2 regions of the Peptoniphilus rhinitidis 1-13 genome follow, and region 2 is predicted to be linked to the other one. Evidence: riboswitches for the same ligand, from Rfam matches in the RefSeq annotation. Region 2 holds a riboswitch; the other holds the start of a gene.

Region 1 (3,423 bases), on a different contig from region 2:
TAATATAGCAAAAGGTTTTATTAAAATTTTTTTATCTATCCATTATTTTTTTAAATTCATCTTTTAAAGAAATTTTTCTCTCTATTCCAAGTTCGTCAAAAACTTCATCTAACTTTTCATAAAGTTCCAAAAAATTTTCATAGGAAATATTATTTCCCATATGACCTATTCTAAAAACTTTTTCAAAAATATCTCCTGCACCCTTTGAAATTAAAATTCCCTTATTTCTAAGTGATGCTAAAATATCTTCTGCAACGAAGCCTTCTGGCACAAGAACAGCTGTCAAAGTATTTGACCATGAATCTTTTGCATATAGTTCAAAACCTGCATGAGTAAAAATTTCTCTTGTAACTTCCGCATATTTTTTATGAAGTGCGATACTATTTTTTTCAAATAGTTTGTCGAGAGCAAGGTCCAAAGCATAAGTTAAATTTTCATTCATTGTATAAGGAAAGGCAAAACCATCTGAATAATTATAATAGTTTAAAAAATTCATATAATAACTTGGCACAGGTGTCTTTCTATTTTCAACTACTCTTTTAGCATTATCTGAAATTGTAATAAGAGTAATACCTGTCGGTGCAGATATACATTTTTGACTTCCGCCAAGTGCTATGTCGACTTTAAAATCATCAAAATCAAATTCTTCTCCACCCATTCCAGAAACTGTGTCCACAACAGATAAAATTCCATATTTATCTAACAAATTGCAAATGCTTTTAACATCATTAGTTATTCCAGAAGGAGTTTCACAGTGAACCATTGTTGCAACTTTAAAATCATGATCTTTTTCCAAAAATCTTTTTAATTTTTCTATATTAAATCCTCGTCTAAAATCATCTTCGTAGATAACAGCTTCACCACCATAAAATTTTACATAATCTGCAAAACCTGCCCCAAAGACCCCATTATTTAAGACAAGAACTCTGTCACCTTTTTCTACCAAATTGCAAATTGCAGCTTCAAGACCAATAATCCCTTCACCAAGCATTAAAAAAGATGTAGCATCTGTATTTAAGAGCTTTGAAATTTTCTTTTCTACTCTTCTATGTATCTTTTCGTATTCTGGATCAATATCTGGATTCGTGAGGGACTTTCCCATAAGTTCCATAACTTCTTCATCAATTGATGTTGGACCTGCACACAAAATTTTCATTTTACTTCCTTCTTTCTTATAAATTTCTTTTGAATAAATTATATTATATAGTCGTAAAAAAACAAGCTGCCACAAGACAGCCTGTAAAATAAATTATTTTTTAAAAATTGGACTCACTTTCTTATAAACTAACATCATAACTGCAGATGTTGTAAATCCTTTTATTAAATTGAAAGGAAGAACAGAGTAAATCATCATAGAAAATAACCCTGTTATCTTTGAAGTGATTGCACTTCCCATTGCTATTATAGCATCCATTGGCATCACCTTTGCATAAAGTGGGAACACTACAAAATAATTTGAAATCATTGCAAGTGTAGTCATAGCAAGAACTCCAATTGTAAGTGAAAAAATTGCCCCTTTATAAGTTTTATGTCTTTTATAAAGAAAGCTTGATACAAAAGCAAAAGTTGCAGAAATTATAAAATTTGAAAGTTCTCCAATTCCCGCTGTCATAGTCCCCTTAAAAACAAGTGCCAAAATATTTTTTAATGCTGCTATTATAATTCCAAAAACTGGTCCCATAGTAAAAGCGCCAATAAGAACTGGAAGATCTGATATATCTAGTTTCATAAAAGGTGGTGCCACAAAAGTAAGCGGCAACTGAAAATACATAAGCACAAAACCAATCACAGATAGCATTCCAATTTTTGTCATGTCTTTTGTTCTAATCATAGAACTTGAATTTACTTTATTCATTTTACCTCCTGTTGGGGCATAAAAAAACCCCGAACCTTCGGGGTATGAAAGTTTAAATCATTCTTTCATCCAGACTTTACTGTCGGTATTGGAATCTAACCAATTCAGCTTTCGCTCGCGGACTTTACCGCCGGTTGGGACTTTAACCCTTCCCTGAAGATTTAAATTAATATTTATTTCTTATATTTAATTATAACATTTGTTAAAAAATTTTCAATGATAAATTGTATCAATTTTATATATTTTTAAATTTTTTGAGTTGCAGAGTCATAAACAATGACAGGCATCCCATTAAAAGTTTTTCCGTATAAATTCCCCATTACACTTGGCGGAACATTTATACAACCATGAGAACCATTTGAAAGATAAATATTTCCTCCAAAATTTGATCTCCATGTAGCATCATGAAGCCCAATTCCCGACCAATTAATTGGAACCCAATAATTTACCTTAGACCTATAAGTTTCTCCAGTCAAATATCTATCTCTTTCACGAGACCAAACTCTATCAGTGCCTGTTGGAGTTCCATTTCCTCTGTTAGGATTTCCTGAAACAATATTTGTTTCAAGTTCCATAACTCCATTATTGTAATACCAAAGTTTTTGCCTAGCGAGGTCAACTTCAATATAAGTTTTGCCAATATCATCTGCACTTCTACTAATGGCATCTTGTCTATAAACAGGTTTTAAAATTACCTCACTATCTTTATCTAAAGCTGCAATCAATTCTTCTTTCGTCTTTACTCTGTCAGTGAGCCAACCATATATCCCACCATCCACTTTTACATTACCAATTCCTGTGGCGTTAAAAACTCTAGAAGTTTTAAAAGTATCATATTTAGATGAGAGATTCCCTACAAACTTTGCAACTTTTTCTTCGTCAACAACAAGATTCCCGTCATCTGTTTTAGAATACATGGCAATAATATTTTGTCCAGTAACTTCTTCCTTTCTGTCATCAAAATCATAAATAATTTTTTTCTTATAAACCTCTTTATAAGAATTTAGCAGATTTTTAATATAATCACTATCAGAAGTTATTTTAGGTTCAATATAAAGATTTTCATCTTCTAAATTTAGTTTGTCATCCTTATCCGCAAAATGATTTAAAATAGAATTCCTGAGTTCATTTCTCTTTACAAAATCTCCATAAACTTCTTCTTCGATTTCAAAATCCCTTCCATTATAAATGACCTTGGCATCAGCAGAATGAACCTTCTCATTTTTTACAACCTTTAAATCATTTATCCTATTTGAAAGTGCATTATCATCATAGTGCATCTCATGTTCAATTTCATAATTTTTTGGAACTAAAGAAGCGACAGGCCAATAAAAAGGAGTCTGATCCACAAATCCACTGCCAATATTATCTTCATAATTAATTTCACTTGCAGTGATTTTTTCATTATTCTCCTTGTCCTTAGAAATTACTTCTAAAACAAAATTTTTGGACAAATCATTGTAATTTTTTTCAAACTCAGAAATTTTTGTAAGTCCAAAATCTCTTCCATTTACATAAGTCCTTGGCATAAACCTGTCCTTAAAAAAATAAAGTCCTGCTGCATATAT
Region 2 (3,423 bases):
TTCTATTGTGTTAACTTTCATATTCTCTCCTTTTAAAATCCATTTTCTATTAAAAATTCTCTTGTAATTTTGCTCTTATTTTTTTTATTTACAAAACTATAAATATATCTGCCAATAATATCAGTTTCAATATTTATCTTGTCACCTATTTTTTTATACTTTAAATTTGTTTCAGAAATTGTTGTTGGAATTATTGAAACTTCAAAATAATTTTTATAAACTTTTGAAACTGTGAGGCTTATTCCATCAAGGGCAATAGATCCCTTTGGCACAATGTATTTAAAATTGTCACTTTCAAACTTTATTTTATAGACAATTTCATTTCCACTATTTAAAATATTTATAATTTCTCCAATTCCATCAATGTGACCTTGCACAATGTGACCATCAAGACTTTTATTTGGACTAAGTGCTCTTTCTAGGTTTAAATTATCAAGTGGTTTTAAATTTTTAAAATTTGTAGAATTTATAGTTTCTACCATGACTTCTGCTTTGTAGAAATCATCTCCAAGTTCTGTTACAGTTAAACAAACTCCATTTGTGGCAATAGAGTCACCTTTTTTTATATTTTCTAAAACTTTTTTGCAAGAAACTTTTAATGTATAAAGATCTCTATCTTTTTTTATTTCAGAAAGTTTTCCAACTTCTTCAATTATTCCTGTAAAAATTTCAATCACACCTTCCAGTAACTAATATGTCATCAAATAATTTTTCACATTTTATATCTTTAATTTTTATAGAGTTTTTTAATTTGTCAATTTCTAAATCGCCAATAACAGGGATACCTTGAGAGCCAAGTAGGATTGGAGCTATAAAGAAATAAAATTTATCTACTAAATTATTTTTTAACATCTCTGCATTGAGAGTTCTGCCACCTTCAAGTAAAATCGAAGAAATATTATATTCTTTTAATTTATCCATTAAATCTATTAAGTCGACTCTACCATTTTTTTCCTTGCAAATTAAAACTTCTACATTTTTCTTTGCACTTAATACTTTTAATTTTTCTTTATCGCAATTTTCTGTAGTTGCAATTATAGAAATTGAATCTAAATCATCTCGAAAAAGATTTGACTCGATAGGGATTCTAAGTTTTGAATCTGTGACAATTCTTATAGGATTATTTTTATATTTGCCATGGCGAACATTTAAAGTTGGATTGTCTGATAGAACTGTTCCAATGCCAACCATTATTGCATCTAACTTTCCACGAAGTTCATGTGAGTATGACCTTGAAAATTCTGATGTTATCCACTTAGATTCTCCACTTTCTGTTGCAATTTTTCCATCAATAGACATTCCAGCTTTTAAAACTACAAAGGGTCTTTTATTTTTCACATAAGTAAAAAATCTCTCATTTAAAATTAAACATTCTTCGCTGCAAACATCTTCTGTAATTTCTATGCCAGCATCTTCTAGAATTTTTATTCCATTTCCAGAAACTTTTTCAAAAGGGTCAGCAGTTCCAATTACAACTCTTTTTATGCCTTCTTCGACAATTCTATTTGCACAGGGTGGTGTTTTTCCAAAGTGAGAGCAAGGTTCAAGATTTACATAAAGAGTTGCACCACTTACGTCTTCTCCTCTATTTTTAGCATCTTCAATTGCATTTATCTCTGCATGATTTTCACCAAACTTTAAATGAGCCCCTTCTCCTATTATTTTTTCATCTTTTACAATTACACAGCCAACTAGTGGATTTGTCTTTGTATTTCCAATTCCTTTTTTTGCAAGCTCAATGGCACGTTCCATGTAAAAGCTGTCGTTAAAATTTTCAATATACATTTAATCACCTATAAAAAAAGAGCCCATGCAGGGCTCCAAAAATTTAAAAATTATCTTCTTTCATCCAGACTATACTGTCGGTATTGGAATTGCACCAATTCAGCTTTCGCTCGCGGACTTTACCGCCGGTGGGGAATTGCACCCCGCCCTGAAGAGTTTTATTAACTTATAAATTTATAATATCACTAAGAAAACATTTGTCAAGTATTTGTCAATCAAAATTTTTATGGGAGTTTTTAATAATTTTAAGAAAATCTTCCAAGACCAAGTCTATATTCTTAGAACCATCGACAATGTAATCGGCATAATCATCTAAATCTTCCATAACAGAAATTCTTTTTTCAATTTCTTTTTTGCTGTCCCTTCTTTTTTTCATTCTGGCAATTAAAATTTCTTTGGAACATTTTAAATAAATAGAAATTGCATTTGGAAAATATTTTTTTATTTCAATTACACCTTCTTTATCTACAATAATTATGCAGTTTTTATTTTTATTGTTGTTTTCTTCTAAATCTTTTTTTAATGTAGAGTAAAAATTTCCAGCATAACAAGTAGTTCCTATAAATAAATTTTTATTTTCAAATTTTTGAAAATTTTCTAAACTAATAAAATTATAATCAACGCCATCTATTTCATTTGGCCTGGGTTTTCTTGTGGTATAAGTTACAATTTTTTTAAGACCATGACTTGTTAAAATATCCCTAATTGTGCTTTTTCCAGAACCAGAGTGACCAAGTATTAAATAAATCATAATTGCTCCTTAAAAATTATTATTACAAGTATAACATAAAAATTGAGATACTTTACAAATTTTAAATTTTGAAGTAAGATTAATTAGATAAAAAATTAGGTGGAGGTCATGATGAAGCATTTAATAGAGCCATTAGATTTTACAATAGAAGAATACGAAGAAATTTTTAGTCTGGTTGATGACATTATTGCAAACCCTGTAAGTTATTCTCATGTTTGCGAAAATAAGTTGTTGGCCAGTCTTTTTTTTGAGCCCTCAACGAGGACAAGACTTTCTTTTGAAACTGCAATGCTAAGACTAGGAGGAAGAGTAATTGGATTTTCTGATGCGGGAGTTAGTTCATCTACAAAGGGAGAAACTTTAGTCGATACAATTCGTGTAATAGAAAATTATGCAGATATTTGTGCAATGCGTCATCCAAAGGAAGGAGCAGCACTTTTGGCGTCAAAAGTTGTAACAACTATGCCCATAATAAATGCGGGAGATGGAGGACACCAACATCCAACTCAGACACTTGCCGATTTAATAACAATAAGACATTATAAAAAAAGTTTTGACAATTTAACAATGGGACTCTGCGGAGATTTGAAGTTTGGAAGGACAATTCACTCTCTTGTAAGAGCTTTAAATCGATATGAAAATGTAAAGTTTGTATTTATTTCTCCTGATGAATTAAAAATGCCAGAACAGTTTAAGAGTTTTATAGATGAAAATAATTATTCTGAAACTAGAGATCTCATGAGCGTAATAGAGAGTCTAGATATACTTTATATGTCAAGAGTTCAACAGGAGAGGTTTGTTTCATCAGATGAGTACGAAAGACTTAAAGATTATTATATTTTGACAGAAGAAAAATTAAAATTTGCAAAAGACGATATGATAATCTT

What was found. Region 2 has a riboswitch for FMN ahead of ribD (bifunctional diaminohydroxyphosphoribosylaminopyrimidine deaminase/5-amino-6-(5-phosphoribosylamino)uracil reductase RibD). Riboswitches for the same ligand answer to the same signal wherever they lie in the genome.
Region 1: another riboswitch for FMN. It lies ahead of RH95_RS02105 (ECF transporter S component); the one in region 2 lies ahead of ribD (bifunctional diaminohydroxyphosphoribosylaminopyrimidine deaminase/5-amino-6-(5-phosphoribosylamino)uracil reductase RibD).

The regions. Positions count from the first base shown of each region.
Region 1 is NZ_BAEW01000002.1:127,537-130,959, forward strand. Features, by position in the region: gene RH95_RS02100 (pyridoxal-phosphate-dependent aminotransferase family protein) at 32-1,156, opposite strand; gene RH95_RS02105 (ECF transporter S component) at 1,250-1,855, opposite strand; FMN riboswitch at 1,908-2,020, opposite strand; gene RH95_RS02110 (L,D-transpeptidase family protein) at 2,101-3,423, opposite strand, start outside.
Region 2 is NZ_BAEW01000025.1:4,076-7,498, reverse strand. Features, by position in the region: gene RH95_RS08795 (bifunctional 3,4-dihydroxy-2-butanone-4-phosphate synthase/GTP cyclohydrolase II) at 1-21, opposite strand, end outside; gene ribE (riboflavin synthase) at 33-677, opposite strand; gene ribD (bifunctional diaminohydroxyphosphoribosylaminopyrimidine deaminase/5-amino-6-(5-phosphoribosylamino)uracil reductase RibD) at 670-1,785, opposite strand; FMN riboswitch at 1,834-1,945, opposite strand; gene RH95_RS08780 (guanylate kinase) at 1,997-2,536, opposite strand; gene pyrB (aspartate carbamoyltransferase) at 2,648-3,423, shown strand, end outside.